One region of the Bifidobacterium fermentum genome, then DNA from elsewhere that is predicted to be linked to it. Evidence: riboswitches for the same ligand, from Rfam matches in the RefSeq annotation. Region 1 holds a riboswitch; each other region holds the start of a gene.
What was found. Region 1 has a riboswitch for thiamine pyrophosphate ahead of QN062_RS02780 (ECF transporter S component). Riboswitches for the same ligand answer to the same signal wherever they lie in the genome.
Positions count from the first base shown of each region.

Region 1 (7,892 bases):
AATCGACAGGACGAGCAGCGCAAATGCCTGTGGGAAGAATGCGGCAACGGCATTCTCGTCGCCCAGACCTCGTGAGCGCCGCGAGGACGTCAATGCGGCCCAATCGTCCTGCAGCACACTGAACAGACGGATGCCGGCAAGCCCGCCATACACGAATCTGTCAGGCAGATGCAGGATCTGGGTGAATGCATCCGCCAAGTCCGTGGCATCAATGCCGAACACCATGATTATCGCTGGAATTCCAATCGCAAGTATGCGTATGGCCGTCGCCACGGCAAGCGTTGCCGAGCGGTCGGTAATGTGGATCAGCCCCCATTGCCACCAACTATCCCCACCCACCTTGCCATAGAGCAGCACGGCAAGCGCAGCTCCCGGAGCGCCGAGGAATATCGGCCATGAATATTTCAGTATGCGCCAAGGCGACAGACCTGCGGCGAGGAAAAACACCAGCTCAAGCCCCAGTGCCGAGCTCGCCGACACCCAGTCAAGGCTCAGCAGCAGCGGAATCGTGAGAACCATCGCACCGATCAGACGTATGGCAGGATTCAAGGATGCGATGAAACGCGAATGGCTCGACTGCCGTGGAGCTTCCCTGCGGTCCTGCGCGTCGCTTACGGGAATCACATCATCCAGAGACTGCCGGGCCTTTGACCGGTGCGCCCGCCGCTCCCCTGCCACTTGCCCGCCTTGCCGAGGGTCCTGTTCCGCTTGCGTTCCCCGTTCATTCTTCTCTTCCGGCACGGGCAACGCACCGTGCATCTGGCGCTGTGCCTGCCATATCTTTTCGGCGTGCGATGAGGCGGGTATCAGCTCGACCACCCGAGCGCCCAAGGCCGTCACCATATCCCGGTCATGTGTCACGACGATCACGCAGACACCATCGGATCGCAATGCGTCGATGTAGCGGACGATCTGCATCCAGGTGCGTCTGTCCTGTCCGAATGTAGGCTCGTCGAGCAGCAGGACCCTTGGCGCGGCCGCCAGGGCTGATGCGACCGTCAGTCTGCGTTTCTCGCCACCGGAAAGCGTGTATGGATTCGCCTTGGCATATTGCAGAAGAGCGAACCTTGCCAGCAGTCTGCGTCCGATCTCCTCGGCCTTCGCCGGTTCATAGCCGATCTTCAACGGTGCAAGCATGACTTCATCGAGGACGGTCCCCTTGGCGAACTGGTGCTCGGGATTCTGGAACACATAGGATATCCGGGATGCAAGGTCGGTCGACTTCCATGCAAAGGGATCATCGCTCTTCAGTCCGCCGACAAGCTCGGGCGTGGCCTTCACCGCCCCGTCGACGGGCTTGAGAAGACCTGCAAGAGTCATGGACAGCGTGGACTTCCCCACGCCGTTCGCTCCAACGAGCGCGGTTATCTGACCTTTCGCAAATGCAAGGTCGATATGGCTGGCGATCGCCTGCCCATTCCTGCCTACCGATAGGTCCTCGGTCGAAAGAATGGTCGTCCCGGTGCCGATGCGAGCGGATTCATCGGACTCGCCTTGCGTGTGCATCCGATGAATCTCGTCTGACGCCTTCCGAAATCGCTTCGGCATCCATATGCCCAGCTCCTCGAAGTCCAGCGTCTCATCGCCGAACACTTCCTCGGGAGTGCCGTCAGCGACGACGACCGTGCGGCGAAAGCCCTTTCTCGAAATCTCATCGCCCTGAGAATCATGCTCCAAAGAATCATCATGCTCAGAACCCTCTCGTTCCAATCCCAGCACGATGACTCTGTCGATCATGTCTATCCAAGGTTCGGCACGATGCTCGACAAGCACCATCGTCGAATGCTGCGCATGGACGACCTTGCGAACCGCGGCGACTATCTGCTCGACCCCGTCAGGGTCGAGATTCGCAGTCGGCTCGTCGAGCAGCAGAACCTCCGGCCGCATCGCGATCGCACCGGCCAAGGCAAGTCGCTGCATCTGCCCGCCGCTCAGATGCATCGTCGAGCGGTGCAGCTGCACGTCATCGAGGCCGACTTCATGGAGGCACTGCCTGACGCGCTGCCATATCTGCGCCCTGGGAACGTTCATGTTCTCTGGACCGAACGCAACATTGTCACCGAGTCTCTGGAATATCGCCTGAGCATCAGGGTCCTGCAGCACAAGCCCCACCCGGCCCAGTGCATCCGAGACTGGCTGACCTCCGACAAGGATCGCCCCTTCGGTCGTGCCCCCGTCACTGTCGACGAGCTGAGTCGCGTCCTGTCCGGCCTGCCGGTGCCCGGCCTGCCCCTTGAGCCTGCTGCTGCCTTGGCGCAGCTCTGTCGCACGATCGCCTGACTCAGACATGGGTGCCGCAGAGTCACGAACGGCATCCCCTTCCGAATTCGAATCGACATCCGAATTCATGGGCTTCACCGGAGAGGTCTCGACGGCATCGACCCCGAGGAGTCCCGCAGCGCCTTCGAGAATCGTTGACTTACCAATTCCAGAAGCACCCAGCAGCAGCACACGTTCCCCTGCGTGAATCTCAAGGTTCAAGTTGCGCACGGAAAAGTTCCTGCGCGAGGCATGACGATATCCCCAGTTGCGAAAGCTCAGAGGGGCTGCGACTCCTGCCCGGACATCGCCTGCCGCGGCATACGAGTGCCCGCTGGCTGGCTGTCCCGCGTCGGAACGCGGTGAAGCGGCGCGGTCTGCCGTCTGATTCCGGTCAGTGCCGCCGTCCGTTTGATGAGACCTTGCTTGCATGTGAATCGCCACTGCTTCTCTCGTCGTGAATGTTATGGAATGTGTCGGTGCAGCCGTTCAGGCAGTCATGCCACGAACGTCACGGCCCGATGCAAAGCGGTCCAGCGCACCGGTCCGTGCGATGGCGATGTAGAGATTCCACATCAGAACTCCTGCTACGACGACCCCTGAGATGATGGTGGTGAGCAGGTTGATGAAGCCGTAGGATCCACCCCAGTCGATGGCCTGGAGATTCGTGAAGAAGGTGTATCCCCAGCATCCGATGCCTGCAAGAAGCCCAGACAGTGCGCTCACTGCGAGGTTCCAACTGCGATACATGAAGATGAGGAATGCGATTTCAGCCATGGCACCCTGCACCAGACCGATGTAGAGGGTCGATATGCCCCAAGCGTTGCCGAGGATCGCCTCGAGGACGGCGGCGACCACTTCGGCATAGACCGCGGCGCCAGGCTTGCGAACGATGATTGCGGCCAAAGGACCTGCAAAGAGCCACAGACCATTCAGAAGACCTGAAAGCCCTGGGATGACGCTCTCCATTGGTGTGCCAATGACGTTCCACAGCAGTGCAGCAGCCCAGAAAATCAGTGAACTGACCACGCCGATGACGGATGCGACCGCTATGTCAACCACGCGCCAGCGCAGGGATGGGTGTGAGGTCTTCTGTATTGCCGATGTCATGATATGTGCCTTAATCTCTCTCGTATGCATCTCTGATGTGCATATCCCGAAAGGCACGGGAAAGATGGACTTCCGTGCGCCGGCATTACCCGGTATACGTTCGTTCGGTCGAGGCTTCGCCTCATCTCAGCCATCCACTGTTCTGGACAGCCCCCGTGTCTGAAAACGATAATAACCTATCCCCTGACCAAGCTCGTATCCCTTCATGGCCGCAAGGCTGAACGGCCGAAAGGCCACATGAACTCATGAATGCATGAGCGCATGTCTGGACGGTAGCGCGGCAGTGCGGCTGCATGGATGCATAACCCATTATCATCTCAATGACCGATTACCATCTCATCATTTCTCAGCACATGACCAGTTGTGGGCACATGCCGTCCCTTCGCAGTCGGGTTTGCGAGTTTTTGGCACTTGCCGAAGTATCAAAGCCCCAGAAGCCGCATACCTGCGACCGGATCAGGCCGAAAATCGGGGTTTGTACTTTGGCAAGTGCCAAAAACTTGCAAGCGCCGCGTGAGAACTCGTCCAGAGCGGTCTGGAGCAGACTTGAAACGGTTTAGAGCGGTCTGGAACGGTCTAGAGCAGGGTGATTCGGGCGTGGCCGTCGCCCGCGTTGCCGGTCATCTGGGAGCCGTCGCTCTTGCTCCAGTCGGGCATGGACTCGTTTCCGGCCTTCATCGCATAGCTGGTGAACCGGTATTCCCGTCCATCGATGACCTGCGTGGCACGGTCGGCGGGAGAGTCGGTCGCAGGGCGGTGCGTCCTGGGATTGCCGGCGTTCGCGGCCGAAGTGTCCGACAGCGCGACCGCACCCGGATAGCCCGAGATGAACGAGGAACCACCGGCACCCCCCACAAGACGTGAATCACCTACCTGTCCACCGCAGCCACCTCCGTACCATCCTGCACCGCCACCATAATATCCGCCCGTCCCGCCGACACCAAAACCCCCAGTCCATGCGACTGTGGCATTTGATCCCACCCCGCCCGATGTCTGGCTTCCACCCTGGCTTCGATTCGCAGCAGAGATGTTCTGCTGGCTCGGTATGTTGGTGGTCGTCGATCCCATCAAGCCAGTGAGTCCACCGCCATCGCCAGCATTGATGTGAGAACTCCCGTATGTCGAAATGCCACCGCCACTCCCAGCAACCATGATTCTCGAATTCAATCCCAAAGCATCGTCCCAGTTGCCTCCTAGCATTCTGAAATCCGTGGCACCGCCACCACCACTGTTGCCTCCATTGAACCCATTAGCAGGGCCGCCGACGTATACGAAAACTTCCATGCCCTTGCGAAGGAACACGTTCCCAACCGTGTAGGCACCGACGGAAATTCTTGCTCCGCTGGAATATCCCTTCGCTCCCCATGCTTCGAGTTGGTAGACGCCGTCGACGGGCGCGGTGAACGCCTGCACGCTGCCGGTCATGGCGTAGTCCCATCGCAGGACGCTGTCATCGTAGCCATCGTGATACGGTTCGATGTCGATCGCACTCCAATCCGGTGCGGCGACGTTGCGGTACTGGACCGCCTCGGCCGCATAGGCGAACCCATAGCGCGCACCCTGCCACTCATTGTCATCGAACACCACCCCGTCCACGCTCACCAACCCGGGGTTGAAGTAGACGCCATAGCGCACCCGCGCCTGCGAGGGACAGTCAGCCCCGCCGCACGCCTCGACCTCCGCGTCCTGCGCCGTCGGATCGGCCGACAGCACCCCATCCAGACTCGACGCGCGCAGCTGCACCGTGGACGGATCCCCATCATTGGCCGCATCGCCCTCAGGCACCACCTCGAAGCCGACGCGACTCATGCCCGGCACGTCACCCTTGCATGACACGTCCGCATCCGACACCATCGCCGTGGCCTGCGTGAACTTGGCAGGACCGCCGTCCGACTCCTCGTCCAGCTGCCACACGCACAGCTTCGGCGAATAGAACCCCACCACATCCGCAGGCACGGCAGACGCCATCCGCACCGTCACCGTCAGCAGCGTGCGATACCACACCGACTTCGCGCCAGCGTTGCCCACATCGAACGACACCTCCAGCGAATCCCCCGGATTGAAGTCCTCCAGCACGCCATCGGCGTCGATGCTGCCATCGTGCTTCACATAATTCGTCGTCTTGTTTTCAGCGAAGATCAGCCTGCCATCCGGGTCACCTTCCGAATAGTGCGTCAGCGAGAACCCATCCTCCTTCAACTCCGTCACCCCGGCCGTCGACGACTGGCCACCACCCAGCCAGTCAGAGAAAAACGACGACACAAACCCCATCAGCAGCAACAGCAGCAGCACACCCAACGCCACCACCAGCCAAGAGAAGCCCCCCCCCCCGCTCTGTTCTACGCGACAATCTACGAACCATCTGCTCCACCTCGCCCACCTCGTCCATGCCAGCCATGCCGTCCATGCCAGTCAGAAATCATGATCGATGGCAATATCACGACCTACGCATCTATTCATACAATGAGTACAACATAATACACAATGTCTCATTGTACAGGAGTGCCCGAGCTATCAAGTTTTTGGCACTTGACTGAGTAGAAACGCAGATTTGGGGCTTGATTCCGTCGCCGTTTCATGGCTTTTGAGGGTTTGATACTTTGGCAAGTGCCAAAAACTTACAAACCGACATTAGATATCCGCCATTGGCGTGGCGTTGATGCCTGTCACAGGCAGACGCCCGCCAAAGACACAATTGCAATATTGAGGCATGGCGATGGTCTGGCCATGCATCGCAGATATGACGCTATCTCGCCAAGGCGTTCATGAGCAGTGCCTCTGCGACGACATTCCTGCGAAGTCCATATAGTGAAATCGATTCATTCGGACTATGGGCATTGGACTGCGGATCCTCGGGTCCGGTAACCAGGACCTGGGCTTGCGGGAACAGCTTCTGCAGTTCGGGTATGAACGGAATCGAACCGCCCTCGCCCTTGTTTATGGGTTCGACTCCGAAGGCTTCCTGCATCGCCTTCTGCGCATCCTGAACGGCTTCGCTGTCAGGATCCATCGCCCACCCCATGCCATTTTCCAAAGGCTTGACCTCGACGACTGCGCCGAAGGGGGCGCTTTTCTTCAGAAATGCCGCCAAAGCCTGCTGCGCCTCTTCAGGGCGCTGCGAAGGTGCGGTACGCAGGGAAAGACGGAAGGTGGCCGAGTCGGCGAGTACGTTGAACGAACCCTCTACCGGATGCGCGTCGAATCCAATGACCGAGACGCTTGGCTTGGTCCACAGCCTCGAAGCCAGGGAATCCGAGCCGGTCAACCTCCATGAAGGCAGGATCGCCGCGTCGCGGCGCAAGGTCTCCTCGTCTATGTCGCGCTGAAGCCCTCCTACCGGCTCCTGGCTTTTCAGACCGGGAACCTTCAACGAGCCATCATCGTCATACATGCTCGAGATCAGCATCGCAGCAACCGTATTCGCATCCAGAACCGGCCCGCCGAACTGTCCCGAATGCACAGGATGCCCAAGCACTCGCACAGTCACATCGACGGTGGTATTGCCTCGCAACGAGGTGGTCAGGCTGGGAATCCTATCAGACCAATTGCCCGAATCGGCAACGATTATCACATCCGATTCGAAGGCTTCCCGATGTGCGGTAATGAAGGGTATGAAGCTCGGCGAGCCCATCTCCTCCTCACCCTCGAAGAAGACCTTGACATTCACTCCCAAATCCTCGCCCAGGGCAAGCAGGCTGCCCGCGTGAATGGCAATTCCGCCGCCATCATCAGCCGCTCCTCGACCATAGAGGCGGTCTGCCTCGACGGTCGCCGTGAATGGTTCGGTCTTCCAGACCGAGGCATCAGGCACAGGCTGCACGTCATGATGGGCATATAGCAGGATGGTGGGAGCATTCTCGTCGACGATCCTTGAACCGACCACCTCATATGCTCCGGGCGTTCCGTCAGGATTGGTCGACTGAACGACCTTCGTGTCCACTCCAAGTCCGCGCAGCTCTTCTGCAACGAATTCAGCGGACTTGCGCATGTGGTCACCGGTGATTCCCTTGGCGGAAACCGCAGCCAAAGCGACCTTTCGCGAAAGCAGCTCCACTATCGCATCCCAATGCCGATCGACGCGAGACTTGATTTCATCCACTGTGATATCGGTCATGACTCATTTCCCCCACTCGCACAATCGGCCATATGCAACGCCTCACGCGTCTATACGTCACCGTAACCTGTTCGCATGACATGGAACCCATTCAAGCGTAAGAATGACGCGGATAACACGACACAGGTGAGCATTGATTCCGACATCGAGGCAGAGGGCAAAGGCCGCCCGACACCCAAGCGAAAGCAGGCAGAGGCTCAGAATCTACACCCGATAGTCCCCAAGGACAGGAAGGCAAGCAGGAAGGTGGAGCGCGAAAAGCTCCGGGTTCGTCAAGACGCGGAATATGACGCGATGCGCAATGGAGACATCAACCACATGCCTAAGGCAGAACGGCTGGCATCCCGCGTGTATGTGCGCGATTATGTCGACGCCCGTTGGAATGTCGCCGAATTCTTCGTTCCAGTCG
Region 1 covers NZ_CP129683.1:685,953-693,844, forward strand. Annotated here, with positions in the region: gene QN062_RS02775 (ATP-binding cassette domain-containing protein) at 1-2,691, opposite strand, end outside; gene QN062_RS02780 (ECF transporter S component) at 2,749-3,369, opposite strand; TPP riboswitch at 3,423-3,536, opposite strand; gene QN062_RS02785 (glycine rich domain-containing protein) at 3,946-5,676, opposite strand; gene QN062_RS02790 (dipeptidase) at 6,116-7,483, opposite strand; gene QN062_RS02795 (DUF3043 domain-containing protein) at 7,559-7,892, shown strand, end outside.

Region 2 (7,892 bases), 430 kb from region 1:
AGAGTTGTCGTTATATGCGGTGATGAGCTGCGGGGTGAACTCGACCGAGAAGCGGTAGCCGGAATCCTTGTAGGGAACGGTGATCTTGATGGTGTCGTTGCCGACGAGCTCCTTCTTGAAGTTGTCGCTCGTCGGGCGAATCGTCACTTGATCCGCTGAGGTGATGGGCTGATTCGTATCGAGTTTGACATACACGTCAGTATCTTTGCTGTATTCGAAGGAGGACCACGACATGGTCATCCTCGCACTGGCCGAGAACTCGGCGCCGTCCTGCTCTGGATAGGTGTAGCCCGAGTTGTCGGTCTTGCCATTGCCGTTGCGTGGAATGCTTAAGTAGGTAAAGGAATCATACTGTGGCTGTGTGTTGTCGTCGTTATTCTCAGACAGCGCCACCTTGGTGGAATAGAATGGCGATTCACGAACCACGCCATCGGCAAGCTTGTCGGTGCTGTTTTTCTCGGCGTTTTGCTGCCACCACGTATGCAGGTCGGCGTCGTTCGCCGTTGCTGGAGTGGTGACGGAGTCCGATGCAGTCGTCTGTGTGGCTGCAGACTGTGTGGTTGCAGACCCTGTCGTTGATGCCTGTTGAGATTCCGAACTGGCGGTCGCTGCGGATGCGGGAGCTGCCAAACCCATTGCCATGATCAAAGAAGCGCCGAGCGCAACGCCAACGGTGGCATAATGCTGAATTCTGCTCGCTTTTCTTTGAGTGGTTTTCGCATGAAAGCACATAAAAACCTCTATCTTCCAAATATATTGATCCCCATAATCTGTTTCGACCATATCACGACGAAGCGAAATGACCTAATTCGACCATATCACGACGAAGCGAAATGACCTAATTCGACCATATCACGACGATGCGAAATGACCTAATATATAGTGTAACGCAATGAAATCCTTGCGCAAAAACTATCATGATATACGAAAACATGACGGTTTATTTTGCAGAAGGATTACCGTAGTTGCTTGATTGTCAGACTGCTTGCTTGGTGACCAGAATTCCAAACAGTACTTTCACGACGCGATCGTACACGGACTCAATCCTCGAGATGCGCGTGCAAGCGCCGGGAAACGGGTCTCATTTGACAATTGCTGTGCACAAGCCTTCAATGAACGTGATAATTACATATAGTCTGTGGTCTGGGGTGCTTGCACAAGCTGAGATATACCCATGGAACCTGACGCAGTTAGCACTGCCGTAGGAAGACCGTTCCAGCATCACGTTGTTGTCAACGTGCTGAAGTCCACTTTTCATCGCGAGAAGAGTGGACTTTTTGTTTGTCTGGAATCAGCGAACGCCTACCCAAGGCTTTCCTGTCGGTTTCCAATCGAGTGCAAACCGATTGAGGGTTGATTCGAGTGCGGTTCATGGCGATCTTGGAATGGCATGCGGTTGCTTTCAAGTTGTCTTCACGCCAGATTGCGTCAAAACTGTGGCGACATGCCGCAAGCAAAGGGGAAACGATGTCATTCTCGCAATCATTGATTCAGCAGGAGCAACCATTGCTGCAAGCCAACGAACAGTGCAGTTTCATACAGGATGTGGTTCACGGCCGGCTTTCCAGGGAAGCGATGAACTATTACATTCAACAGGATCTGCATTATACGGACGCGGAAACCTATGTGCAGACGCAGCTGATCGCGAAGAGCGCGAGCATTGCGGACCAGCGGCTGTTCACCGACCAGTTGCAATCGCACTTACAGACTGTGAATGAGCTATATGAAAGCCTCTCGAAAACTTTGCACGCCGATTGGTCGCTGCAACGCAAGCAGACCATACAACCAGTCACAAGTTTCTACCGAGAACATCTGCTGTCGCAAACTCGCGACGGTGACCTTCTGGATATGCTGACACCCTTCCAAGCTGGAATCTGGATGTACGTTGAACTGGGCAGATACCTAGCGTCGACCGGTAAAGTCAAACCAGACAATGGCTTCTATCAATGGGTGGTGGATGTACAGGAGCCAACCTTGGCCGGGCCAGACGGCATATCGGCAAGGTTCTTTGCCGTGATGGACAGAGAGGCCGAGTCTGCGAGTGAAGTCCAGCTCAAGCGCGCACGCGACAACTTCCACCGCAGCTGCCTGTTCGAATGGTATTTCTGGGATGCTGCCAGCCGCCAGCTCACATGGAACGATTTTGAAAACCAAGCGTTGCAGGCGAGCACGATGGCCTGAGTGTCAGCTTTCTGTCTGCGACCGCGCCGATTGATGCAGTGCTTGGTATGCTTCGAAATTATCTCGAACCGAGTTCACCGGATACTTCTTCTTGGTCATATCGAGCTTTGCATTGATGATCTCATCGAGATCGAACCCCATGCGATCGGCCATCATGATGCAATACGTCAGCACGTCAGCCAGCTCTTCCGCCACATGAGTGTCGTTGACAGCGTCTTCATGCCGATCGCGATGGGTTGTCCATTGAAAACATTCAAGTAGCTCGGCGGCCTCGATCGAGATTGATTTCGCTAGATTTTCGGGGGTGTGGTATTGATCCCAATCGCGTTGCGTCGTGAAGTCACGAATGGCCTGAATCGTTTCATCGCTTATCATGGCTTCGATTGTAGTGGGAAGACCATGTATCGGCTGGCTATAACTGCTGGAACGATGGAATGAGTCTTGCAGTGTGATTGTGCGTTGGCCAAGGCAGAGTTACGGGAGCGGCATAAGATGGCAGAAGGCATGATGCATCGGTGTGGTCAAGCGATCAAGAGACTAGGCTGTTGCTGCCCTGCCGGACATGTGGAGAGAAGAAGGTATGCATGGCGATGAAACCATCAAGATCCAAGCCATCGGTATTGGCACCATCGGCAGTACATCCGGACGAAGCTCAGACCACCAATCCCGCAGCAACGACTTTACATGGCAAACGAGTGCAATACAACGAAGCCAGTGCGCTTGGTTCGGTGCCAACTAAGGCCAAGGCGGCCGTGGTGGGCATGGGTCTCATGGCCGCCATTTCTTCGCTTGTCGGCGCGGGCACGTCGTTTTCTCCGCTGTATGTTGATATTTGGGGCGGTATGATGTTGCACCCGAATTGCCCTGCGCTTGGGAGTCGACCGGCACAGACGGGAGAGAACGGTCTGTGCGTCACGGCGCCATCATGGTTTCTGTTGGTGACCTTGAGCTGCGTGTGCTGTGCCGTTCTGTTCGCCATCGCGTTCACGCACACGGCTGAACGATTGTCGCGCTGGCATCAGCGTGGGAACGTTGAGAATGGGCACGGCGACCATTTCCGCTATGTCGACAAGGTCAATGCAGCCTGCATCGTCCTCTCATGCGTTGCCGTCGCGGCTCTTGTGATTATTTCGGGCGAGCTTGGCATGGCTGCGTTGGTCGTGGTGTGGTGGCTGATGGCGTTTGTGGCATTACGGGTGTTGGCGTTGATGGGCCCTATCGTGAGCGCCTGCGTTCCCGCTCTGCTGATCGGTTTTGGGCCTGTATTGTTCACGCAAGTGAGCCTGGTTGGTTCATTCACCGTGTCTGGAGGATTGTTTGGGGCGATCATGTGTTCTGCGGCCACGTTTGCATTGCAGCGTATCCACGTTTGGCTTGCCGCGAGTGAGACTGTGAATGGTGCCAGTGCTATTGCAAGTGACATTGCTGCAACAAGTGCTGGTGCTGCAACAGACGCCACCGTTCCAACGGCAGATGCCAAGTGGAAAGACCGCATTCCCCAAGGTCTGATTGCTCAGCTCTTCGTCGTGCTGCTTGCATTCCTGTCCTGTGTGCAATATTCAACGTTGCACACCACCATGATCAAGCTGTGTCCGGCTTTTTCCGCAAGCGCCAGCGGCGGTCTGATTGACAGTTGCACCAGCCAGCAGACACTGGACATAATCAGAATGATTGCGCTGGTGGGGGTGCCAGTGTCCGCATGTCTTGCAGTTGCCGCAGCAATCACTGCAGTATTGAGGTTGCCACGGCTGACCAAGTCATTGATGGTCGTCAGCTCCGCATGTGCCGGTATGGTGTTGGTAATAGCCTTCTCCATCGCATGACATGTCAGCACATCGGCCAATGCTTCGCTGATGTGCTGACACGTTCACCCGCTGACACGTTCACCCGCTGGCACTTCTCAACGCAGCGGTGCATCAATACATCAGCGCTGAGATTTCCGCATGCGTGAGATGGCGAACACGCTGATTCCAGCGGCCAGCATGGCAATGACCGCAGCGCTGATGGACCCAAGGTTCAGGCCGGTTTTCGCCAATGCAGATGGCTTGCTGCGTGTCTGCGAGTTGCCGGATGGCTTCGCTGTCGTGTTGGCTGCTCCGGTGCCGGCACCACTGCTTGCAGCGTTGCCGGCTGTACCGGAGCTTGGCGACGAGTCGGGCGTTGGCGTTGGCTGCACTTGGTGAGCTGCTTCCAAGGTGACGAACGGCAGCACTGCACCACCAGCTTTTGGCTTCAACACCTCTGATGCCTTCACGCTCTTCGGCAATATCGCCTTGATGACATTCGGGTCAGTCGTGTCGCTGTCATAGGGGCTCGTGTTCGTGACCGATCCCAGACCACCGCAGAAACGCCATTCTTTGACTGCATCGGCAGCCGTGTCGCACGAGACCACCGGCCGAATGTTGTTGACGCCTTCCGTGCTTTCAGAAGCGCTCATCATATCGATCTGGAACGCCGCCTTCGACAGGTCAACGTTCTTGAAGGCGCTCGCAGGAATCGTGAGCACGATGTCCTTCTGCTCGCGAACGCTGAGCGATGCGTTCGCAATGCGCGTGCCGTCCGCAGCGAAGAGTCCCGTCGAGCCGATCGCGCCGGTTTGCGTTCGGGGATTGGCAATCGCGACATATTGCCACGCGCCGTCAGTGTTGATGTTCGTGCCGGCAACGGCTTTCGTGGGCTTGGTCGAGGCATGTGCGTCGGTACGGATATAGATGTGCATGAGTTGCAGACTCATGCCCTCCAGCGCCCACGGGTTTAAGATCTGACCGTCTACCTGTGACACGAATCTGATGTTCTTCCCATCCTTGTACACCTTGAAGGTGTTGAGGTCGAAGGAATTCTTGGTGAACACCGAATCAGTCGGATACACATAGCTTCCCGAGCCATTATCTCCACCGGCAGGGGTCGAAATCGAGCCGATCAGCGTGCCATACCCGTCATGTGCGGATGGCGTGCGTGTGGCGAAGGTCAATGGCTTGCCAACCGCGGCAGTTCCGCGATTCGTGACATTGAGAGCGTTGCCTGCGGTCACACTCACCGTGGTGCGTTGCGGTGTGATGGCGATATCAAAAGTGCTGCCTTGATAATGCATGCCTTTGATGGTGATGGTCTTCAAGCTGCCTGGCAGAATGGGGTTGAGCGTTATGCCATTCGTGCCCCAGCGAAGTCCGGTGTATCCGTAATAGAACTCCTGCAGAAACCCACCGGCTCCGGTGAGGAAGGTGAAGGCGCTGCCGCCGCCGCGTTCCTCGGTGAACTGGTTGAACGGTCCTCGCATGAAGCCTGTCGAGCTGCGCTGCGTATACCACATCGCCTCATCGGATCGGCCAAGCTCGGCCGCAACGATCGAGTGAATGGCATCGGTCATCGACGGGCTCGCATCCTCGTTGACCTTCGTCGAATAGTAGTCAAGATCGTTCGCCGTGCGTTCCGCCGACTGTTCGTTCTGCCAGGGATAGCTCAGCATCACCGCATCGGCCTGCTTGATGCCCGTGCCGTCATAGTTCGCATATTCCTTCGTGATGTTGCGCTGCGTGTCTTGAGGAATGTCGAAGTGCCCGCTTCGCTCCTGCCATGCGGCGTTGGCATTCTTGCCAACGATGGAAGCTGCCTGGGTGGCGATGGCAAGGGTTTTCGACGCGGCGACATTGGTATATGCCGAATCGTTACGTCCGGTCTCGCCATTGCTGGACCACTCGTCTGGGGGAGTGACATCATCGATGTGATATTTGCCGTCCGTGCCCTTATATGACCGCGCAACCCAGAAGTTGGCCGCTCCGGCAATGACTTTGTAGCCGGTGCTCTTCAACCAGGCGACGTCTCCCGTTGCCTCATAGTATTGCCAGAAGGCGAGTGCGACATCGGCTGTAATGTGGATTTCGTGACCGCCGAAGAAATACGAGCTGGTCTGTTCCTTGCCATTGAGCCCGCCTTCCCAAGGGAAGCGCAGCGCCGAGCCATCGCCATAGCTTTTCTTCACATAGCTTTTCGTTGCTGCATCCCATTCATAATTGTTCAAGGCGTTGAAGGCGGCGCCATCGGTCGAACTTAGGCGGTCGGCTCGGTATTGCAGGATTGCCTTGGCGATGCTGGGATCCTGCGCGACGATGGACGGCCACATCCACGTCTCGGTATCCCAGAATACGTGCCCTGCATAGCTGTCAGAAGACAGACCGGCAGGGGACGGCGACCATGCGCGCTCGCCGACGCTGGCCAACAGATAGAACCTGCTCGCCCTGACCTGACTTTGCAGCTGGTCGTCTCCGGTGATTTCAATGTCACCCTGCCACAGGGCTGCCCATGCGGCATCGCTTGCCGTTATGGCCGCGTCCAATCCCTGCGAGGCTGCTTGCTCGGCCACTGCAGTCGCTGCGGCGGTCGTCTGTGCAACGGTATTCTCACTCGTGTCCTGATTGGTTGCCAGTCCTACGAATTTGGTGAAACTGTAGCTCTTGCCGGTCTCAACGTTTGCACTGAGTGTCTGTTCGATGGCTCCGTCGCCGTCGAGCCCTGACTGCTGCAATGTGCCCGAACCTTGAAGCTTGGAGACATACGTTGCACGTTGACCGGTTCCGTCAAGCGTTGTCGTCAGGGCAATGCGATGGGCCTGTGCGTCAGATGACCGGTCGAAGCTCGCATTGCTGGCAGCCTGCGTGTCCAGCGAATCGGTGACGACAAGCGGCTCGTCGGCGTGCTTCCACACGATTGGCGTCACTGTCACGTTGACCAGACCCAGCTGGTCGTTGGCGCGGCTCGGCAGCACCGTGTATGCCACGTCAGCGACATTGCCTGACACGGATGTCCATCTGGCATGTGTGGTGATGGCACCGGTCTTCATATTCAGCGTCTGTTTGTAATCGCTCAGCCTATGCTCTTCGGGCGTTGAGCCACTCGGCGTGGCTTCGGGCGCAGCACCTGCCTTGACCAATGCAGCTGCATCGATGTTGACGCGGCTATCCTGTTGAGGATCGGAGCCATTGCCAACGCCGGCAATGCTGAGCTGAACCTTTCCATCGGAAATTGCAGTCGCTGGAACGGACACGGCGATGGTGGCAATTTTCCACGTATCCCAGCTGCCGTCTTCGATAGGTTCCAGAGTGAGCCTGTGCTGTGCATCGCCTGCGGAAACCAGAACGGTTCGTGCATTCGAGCTGCCGTCTCCTGGATCACCTGCCGCATATCTCACCACAAGGTCGTATATGCCGGCTTCGCTCACGCCGCTCAAGGTGAGCGTCGCCTTCGCTGAGCCGCTGCCGAATCCCTGCACAAAGCCGCTGCCCTGATAGCCGCCATGATCGTTCCCGCTCGACAGTCCACCGCTGAGCAACCCATCCTCCAACTGGCAGTATGCGCCGAATGCGCACGATGATTTGAATGCATCGTTGAATGAGCCTGAGCTGTCGGCAACATTCAATCCCGTCCATGCAGGACCGCCGACACGCCACTGGTTGGTGTCGCTCTGACTGGTGTAGAAACCTTGTATTTGGAACGATGTTGGAACATTGGCGCTGCTGAAACCCTGACCTTGTGCGGGTACGCGCGCTGCAAAATAGCCGTTTCCTGTATAGGTCGGATAATATTGCCCGTTGAATGGGTTTGTCGTGGACATTTCCCATTGTGATGGTGCCGTATCGCTCACCGAGTCAGCGCCTACCGCTGATGTAGCCACTGCGCCACCTGAAACACACATTGCCGTTCCCATGATCATCCCC
Region 2 covers NZ_CP129683.1:1,117,366-1,125,257, reverse strand. Annotated here, with positions in the region: gene QN062_RS04585 (glucodextranase DOMON-like domain-containing protein) at 1-636, opposite strand, end outside; TPP riboswitch at 1,135-1,225, shown strand; gene QN062_RS04580 (TenA family protein) at 1,372-2,181, shown strand; gene QN062_RS04575 (nucleotide pyrophosphohydrolase) at 2,185-2,556, opposite strand; gene QN062_RS04570 (hypothetical protein) at 2,766-4,004, shown strand; gene QN062_RS04565 (glucodextranase DOMON-like domain-containing protein) at 4,106-7,849, opposite strand.
Region 2: linked by a shared signal. The riboswitch ahead of QN062_RS04580 (TenA family protein) and the one ahead of QN062_RS02780 (ECF transporter S component) in region 1 are both predicted to bind thiamine pyrophosphate.

Region 3 (7,892 bases), 120 kb from region 1:
GGGATACGCTCATGTGGTGATACTGATCCATCCAACGCACGTAGGAACGGACCATGGCGATGTCTGCGGCTCCCCAGTTGCCATTCGCGTCGAACCATGATGGCAGCACGGCATCGATGGATGCCGAGATGACATCCGGATCTATATGGCATAACGCTGGTTGCAGCGCATCGACGCCTGCGGCATGATCCTCGCGAACCATCGCATACCCTTCCTGCGTGGCAGCGATGAAGTTGCGAACCATCTCCTGATTTCGCTCAAGAAATTCTCGGCGGAAGCAGACGTAATAGGAATGGTGGGGAGCGACGCCTATGGAGTCAAACGGAATCGTGCGAATCTGCTCGAAGGGCTCGGAGCCCTGGAATGGCTCCCACCATGCGACGTTGATGAATGCATCGCACTTGCCGCGTTCGACGGAACGCATGTCTGGCTCCCATTCGCCTGGGTCGATGGTCGTGACCTTCGAGAAGTCGCCGCCATCCTTGGTCACAGCCTGCTCAAGCTCGGTTCGCAGCCTTGCGACGCCCATCGGGACACAGACTCTCTTGCCCTCCAGGTCGCGGAAGCGAGTGATGCCAGTCGAAGCATTGGTGATGATGCCGCCAATCTGACATTGGTTCATCACGGCGACGGATATGAGAGAGGCCTCTCCCTGCTGATGGAACAGCAGCTGATTGAGCCGCACGAGTGCGATGTCGCATTCGCCACGAGCCAGAAGATATGCTGGATCGCCGCGGAAGAAGTCACCGCTGGTGAATTCGACATCCATGCCCTGCCTCTGGTACAGACCGCGCTTCCGCGCCAGATACATTCCTGCATGATTCGTCCAAGGATGCACATATTCAAGTCGAACCTCTATCATGATTTGCCCTTCTGATTGGTGATATTGGAAAATTCCTGTGTGGAAATGGGTCTTTACTGGCTGCCGTTGGGCGCCTATTCGCTCAGACAGTCCCGTATGGAGTCAAGAAGCGCCCGTCCCGGTCCTGTCGAGAACCAGCGGGTGTGCGCGAGAAAGCAGACATCGTAGCACCATGCCGCATCGTCGAGCCGATGAACGCCATCCATATAGTATTGGAGCCAGTTCAAGCCTGATTCGGCCTGACATATGGCAAGGAGCTCTGGCAGAATCAGCTTTTCCGCATCCTGCAGAGGTCTGTGGCTGCAATATCCGCGAATGATGGATTCGGCGATATCTGGCCGGCATGCATCCTCGTGACCATCCATCACGGCAACCCATTGAATCGCATGGCGTTCGATGGCCATCGCCAGGTCGAAGACTGCCGTATTCCGGTCCGCCAGACCGAAGTCGATGACCGTTGACGGCGCGTTGCCAGTCCACAGAAAGTTCGAGGTGTGCGGATCGCCATGCGTCCATTGACGATGGAGCTGCCCGTAATGTGCCGCGACCTTACCTGCGTATGGCTGCACGATGTCCAAATCATGAGAAATGTCTCGATTTGTGAGACGAATGTACCTCTGAACTGCTGGACGCCTGGCGACCCAGGATTTCCACGATGCATGGATGTCGTCCGAGGCAAAGAGCCCGAAGGTGTTCGACATGCCGTTCGGCCGCATGCGCGGTTCATCGAAATCTCTGGACGCGGCATCGATCTTCGCCACGGATTCGCCGAGATTCCTGGCCTCTTCAAGCGTTTTCGGAGGATCCCAGCTCAGAGCCTTTCCATATCGGTCCTCGCCGGTCGATGCCATATATGCTTCATATGCAGCGTCGGCAGTGATCGCGACGGTAGCTGTCTGTGGATTGACGCTGTGCTGTTGAGCAACGCTGAGCTGTGGATCGACGTTCAGCATGTCGGTGTTCCCCAGCTCTTCCATCGCAGTAGGAGACACAGAGGCCTCGGGGTTGAAGCGCAGGAACCGCGGGGTGGAAATTCCAGAATGAGACAGAAACTCGGCGTAACGGTGGTATGGCGCAATGGTCTCCACATCACGGACCGTGCGCGAATAGCGCTTGATGAACACCAGACCCCGATCTGTCCGGATCAGCGATGCGGCAGATGTGGGGCGCCCGCTATGGGAGACGATTGACCTGGCACGAAGCGGCTGATCCAAGGCATCGAGAATTCGTTGCGATTCCATCATTTCGATGTCCGGCCAGCGTTGTGCGACGATTTCTAGCTGCGGATTTCCGTCAGAGTCCAAAGGTATCCCCATTCCAGTGCGTTTCGGGCCGTGATGGTGATTCGTTTCACGGCATGCGACCACGCGAGGATATGTAAAGCCTTGCAATGCGTTCGTTCGACGGTATTAGCCGTGTCACGTTCAACGGTCGGAGATCGCTCTCCCTCTCAGCTCGTAAGCTCCCGTGCATGGACATCTCGAGCATAGGCACAGTGCCTGACAGCGCATGCGTCACGAGTCTTTCGACCGACTGGGAGCTGGACTTGGTTTCTGCACTGGATCGATGACGCCAGACATGATTGAGACAGAGAGCCAGGAACGTTCCTGTGTATAAGTCGACATGGTGCGCATTCGTGCGACGCCCATGCAGGGATATGGCTGAGCTGAGGGATGTTGCGTCTGAAGGCGCGGACACGGCATCCAGGGCATCCAGGGCATCGACAGTGGAGGAAATATGCCGTGTCTGCCACGAAGAACGCAGGTATGTGCGATTCATATGGTGCCCTGAATATATTGGATGTGAAACAGACGCCGTGGAACATGCGCGTATCCACGATTCTTCTCAGTAGGAATGGACTTACTTGTGACATCGAACAGAGCACGATTCGGACTTGGCAAATCATCGATGCCTGACTTGATTGTGAGATTGAGGGATTGGCTGCGGGGCAAATCCAAAGTGCTGATTCCGCTCGTCTCATTTCTGATCGTGTGCTGCATTGAAGGCTGTGCGTTCATTGCAACGGTGGGGCCACTGACGATGCCGGACCCGCATCTGCATCTCGGAAGCACCTACGCGCTCGCAACCTTGCAGTCATTCAACTCGACGACGATGGTGGATTCTCCTGATGGTGCCAAGCGTGCGCAAAACCTTGTGGGCGATTCGCGATACATAGATCAGCCGACCGTCTCGAATCAAACCGTCGAAGGAATCGATATCACTGCATTGAAGCGGGATCCGCAGTATGACGCGCAGGTTGAGGCTCTGAACAGCGACGATCATTCAATCGTCCACGTAGCGACGCGAAGCAATCAGTACCTGTTCGTCTCATACCTGCCTCAGGCTATTGGCATGAAATTCGGTCTGCACTTCGGTCTTCGACCATCGGCGGTGCTGAAACTCGCAAGATTGACCAATCTGCTTGCGTTCATGCTTGCCATCGGAATAGCGATAGTCATGATTCCCAGCGGGAAATGGTTCTTCGCGGTGTTCGGATGCCTGCCGTACCCGGTGTTCTGCGCGAGCAGTCTGATGGCCGATGGCCCGGTGATAGGTTACACGGCATGCTTCATCGCGTTGTCACTGTGGCTTTTCGCTAGGAGGAAGCCATTGACGACCGTCTGGTGGGTGCTGCTGATAGTCGCCGCCTTCCTGCAGTGTCTGATGAAGTCGGTCTATGCGCCTGTCATCCTGCTCGTCTTGGCTACCAAGGCATTATCGATGCGTAGAAAGATCATATATGTGCTGTGTGCCTTTATTCCAGCCACCTTGGTGAATCTGTGGTGGGAGAAAACGCATATGCTCGTCATTCTTCCCGATCTCTATGCGGCCAACAAGCAATATGTCATGCATCATCTTGCTGGAACGATCTTTCGATTGGTGGCCGACACACTCGTGCAGACCTTCGACCTCGTCAGCAAGGATCCAACCACGGTGGCCTCCTTGCTGCTGTTGTGCGCGGTCATCCTTTTCTCGGGCAGGCTCAATTCGGAGAGAACGGGCAGGCTCTATGGCAGGAACAGACTCTACGCGCTCTACGCGCTGTCTGGTCTTGCAGCATTCGGGGATCGCTCGCGCTTGTATGGCTCTCACTCCAGGTCACGTGGAACGACCTGTCAGACACGCAGCAGGGACTGGAGCTTGCTGGCTTCCAGATGCGATATCTATATCCGGTGGTGCCCTTGCTGGCGTGCTTGTTCTTCCATGATGGTCAATTCAATTCCGCGCAGTCGGAACCTTCCATGAATTCGACGCAGGACAGCGCCGTGAGACCGCATCTCGAAGTCACCGGATGAAATGGTGGATTGCTGTGCTGATGAGCCACGAAAGGGAGGAAAGCAGCAGTATGCCGCCGACGGCCGCGAATGCGATTGCAGCTACGATCCTCCAATCGATGCCCAGCGATGCGACCATGTTCAGGGGCGCCCAATACGAGCTGGTCAGCAGGCCAAGCACTCCGCACACGATGAGTATCGATCCTAGAACGATGGTAGGCGCGCTCGCGCCCTTCTTATGTATGATCCTATTGCCGTAAGCGTCCCGTTCCTCTCCCTCTGAGGCGATGCTTGCATAGAGCGGCACATCCTGCGCATGCGATGGGTCGGCATCCAAGGGATTCGCGCGCATGGGCTCTGCCGCATCCTGCTCTTGCGTGGGCCGCGTCTTCTCCTCATTGGCTGTGGCGTCTTTGTCTGCGGCAGCTTTGACCGTGTTTTCTTTGACTGTATCTTCTTCGGCTGTGTCTTCTTCGGCTGTGACTGTGCTGATTCTGAAGGTGATGTCGTTCTGTCGGTCGTCGTATGAGGTGTCAGATTCGCTGGCGAGCCGGCCTATGGGCTGGGTGTCAGACGAATCGTTGGCCTGCCCGGCTGTGCGTTCATCGCCTATGCTGCCCTCGTGCCTGTCATTGTCTATGTCCTTGGCGTGTTGATTGTCATTGTTCGTCATATTCTTTCCTTAGCTTTGTGCTGTTCGCCTTTGCGCTGTTCGTCGTGTTCCGCTGTGTTTCGCCGTGTTTCGCCGTGTCTCTTCGTGTCTCTTCGTGTCTCTTCGTGAGATTCATTGCGCGTAGATGACGGACAGCTCGCCATCAAGCATCGAGGGGACCTCGATGAGTAGCGTCTCATTGGCGAGATCCTTCGGCAGGGTTGCGTCTGGCGCATTGTCGGCCATAGTGAACCAGTGCTGCAACGAAATCACTCCCTTCGAGTCGCCGAGAAACAGGAAGGTTCCTCCCATGTTCGCCCGTGAAGTATTGGTGACGCCGTAGTTATTGACGCTGTATGCGCAGTGCTTAGGCATGATGATCGTGGCTTTCGTCTCTACGAAGCTGAAAGAGATCTTTCCCGTCGGGCAGGAGGATTCGACCTTAGAACCGTCGTCCCTCGTTATGGTGTGCTTGCCGTTATCGCGTTCGTATTCGCTCAGGTCGATGGTTGCGGTGCGACTGTCGTCGCCTGCGCCGCGGGTTGCGTTACTTGCGTCAAGAAGCATGCCCCGAGAATAGCGTTGCATGTCGCTCGGAGTCGAGCCGAAGCTGACATGCGAATGCACGGGGATACGCTCGAAACCGCTCGTCCTCTCATGCGAAGCGGTGCTTGCATATCCGAATCCCACCGAAGTCGCGACCAGGATGAAGCTCAGCAGCAGTCCAAGAATGGCAAACGGAATCAAGCCTCCTGAACGCCTGCCCGAACCGCCGAGGATCACCAGCGCAGCTCCGAGGACAATGACATTCGCGCAGGACCATATGGTCGCCATGTTCAAGGTCTGTTCCGTGCTTAAGCCACTGAGACCTGCATAGAGAAACAGTCCTGCCCCCACAAGCAGCATCAGCCCGACAAGCATGCTCACGACTATGGGTCCGGCGGGCCTGCGGCGTGGATGGATGGTTCGAGGCCGGTATTGATACGGCTGAGGGGCATGCATCCCAGCCTGCGCCGTGGAGTGGGGCGCATAGTGCGTGTTCGCGGAATCAGCGAAGTTCGGCCGTCTAAAGCTTGGCTGCGTCGCTTGATGCGAAGAGTTTGCAGCCGCATCGCCTTGTTCTGGAACATCGCGCTGTGAAGAACCCAGCGGTTGGGAATCGTCCTGCGACTGGAACGGTGACTGCGATGGACGAGCCGCTTTCTGCTGCCCTTCGGCAGGTGGGGGCATGTGTCCGGGCTGACCTTGCTCTGCCTGATATCTTCTGTTCCTGCTCCACAGCATCATCAGGAAGACCCCAAGGAAGGACAGCGTGAGGATGAACAGTCCGGCACCTGGAAAGATCATCGCCACCAAGATGCAGAGGAATACTCCGACACAGCTCCAATCCCACCGACCGGCAATCAGTTCCTCAAGAAGAATCGCATTGCTGCGGCGGTCGGGAATGAGGAACCACATCAATCCATATACTGCAGCTCCGATGCCGAAGCAGAGCGTCGAGACAATGAATAGAACCCTGACGAGCACGACATCCCATCCGATTCTGACTGCCAGACCGCTGCCGACACCGGCAATCCAACGGTCGTCGGAGCGTTCGATGCCGCTCTCTCGTATCCATGCAAAGAACCGAGATTCCGCACTTGGCGGCGTCGGCCCGTTCATCTGTGTATTGTTCATGCTTCCATTACACCAAGCCCTTTGTGCGAAACACCTCGGGGAACACCCTGATTTATCCCTGATTCCTTCCCATATGCGGCCTGAATGTCGGCAAGGAATCGCATTGCAGACAATAATGGCATATATGGGTATCGCACCAGATTCAGAGCAGACATGGCAGTCAGAACAGCCACCTTGGCAGGATTCCTCTTCTGCCGAGGACTCCTATGCAGCCGTTCCGCCGCTTCTGCCTGCGCGCCATCCACTGCGCAGACCAAGACAGGGCAGAATGATCAGTGGCGTCTGCCGAGGGGTGGCACAGCATCTTGGCATGCAGACATGGCTCGTACGACTGGTTGCGCTCGCCTTGATCCCATTCTTTGGAGCTGGACTGGTCGCATATGTGTTGCTTGCCATCTGTGTTCGTCCACAGATTGTTCGTCCGCAGAATTCGAAGAAACGGGCTCCTTATGCGCAACGGCAGCGGGACATGCCCCTTTCCAACGGAGATTCCCAGCTGCGTCCAGCAACTGAACGGTCCGAGGGGCTGCTTCATATCCTTGGCCGCACGCCCATGCCGCTCACCATCCTTGCCTGCAGCGTCGTGCTGGCGTGCTTCGGCTTTTCGCTTGGCATGCGAGGAATGCCCGTGAACGTCATCGTTCCCGTGCTGCTCACAGCCAGTGGCATGGCAATCGCGTGGCTCCAAATAGACGGCAACAGTCTGATTCGGATGATCGTCGCCATCGCATTGATGCTTGCCGCGCTTGTCGCATATGCCTTTGCCTCCTATCCATTCATGCAGGCATCGCAGGTGTTGTTCATCGCCGCACTGCTGCTTATCGGGGTGGTGGCGGCCCTGGTGCCTTGGGCGAATTCGATGGTGCAGAATCTCAGCGCCGAGCGTGCCTTGAAGGAGCGTGAGGAGGAACGCGCGGACATGACGGCTCATCTGCATGATGGCGTATTGCAGACGCTTGCTTTGATTCAGCTTCATTCAGGCGAACCAGCTGTCGTTTCGACGCTCGCGCGCTCGCAGGAACGTTCGCTGAGAGATTGGCTGTATCAGGACAGGACTCCTGCCGACCGCTCGGTCAGCTCCGGCATACGGGACATTGCAGCCGAAATCGAAGTCGGGCAGAGAAAAGCCATCGAGGTGGTCACCGTCTCCGATGCGCAGCCGTCAAAGCAAAGCGAAGCCCTGCTGGATGCCACCCGTCAGGCATTGCTTAACGCCGCCAAGCATGGGGGAGAGCCAATATCCGTCTACAGCGAAGCCCATGATGATGCCATCGAAGTGTTCGTGCGCGATCATGGAGAAGGCTTTGACGTGCAGACCATTCCAGACGATAGGCTTGGCATACGTGAATCGATCGTCGGCAGATTGCAGCGCAGGGGTGGCAGGGTGGATATAGTGTCGAGACCACACTGGGGGACTGAGGTACGC
Region 3 covers NZ_CP129683.1:810,687-818,578, reverse strand. Annotated here, with positions in the region: gene QN062_RS03280 (ABC transporter substrate-binding protein) at 1-862, opposite strand, end outside; gene QN062_RS03275 (phosphotransferase enzyme family protein) at 937-2,178, opposite strand; TPP riboswitch at 2,240-2,341, opposite strand; gene QN062_RS03270 (DUF2142 domain-containing protein) at 2,729-4,108, shown strand; gene QN062_RS03265 (hypothetical protein) at 4,148-4,810, opposite strand; gene QN062_RS03260 (PspC domain-containing protein) at 4,922-6,466, opposite strand; gene QN062_RS03255 (PspC domain-containing protein) at 6,570-7,892, shown strand, end outside.
Region 3: linked by a shared signal. The riboswitch ahead of QN062_RS03275 (phosphotransferase enzyme family protein) and the one ahead of QN062_RS02780 (ECF transporter S component) in region 1 are both predicted to bind thiamine pyrophosphate.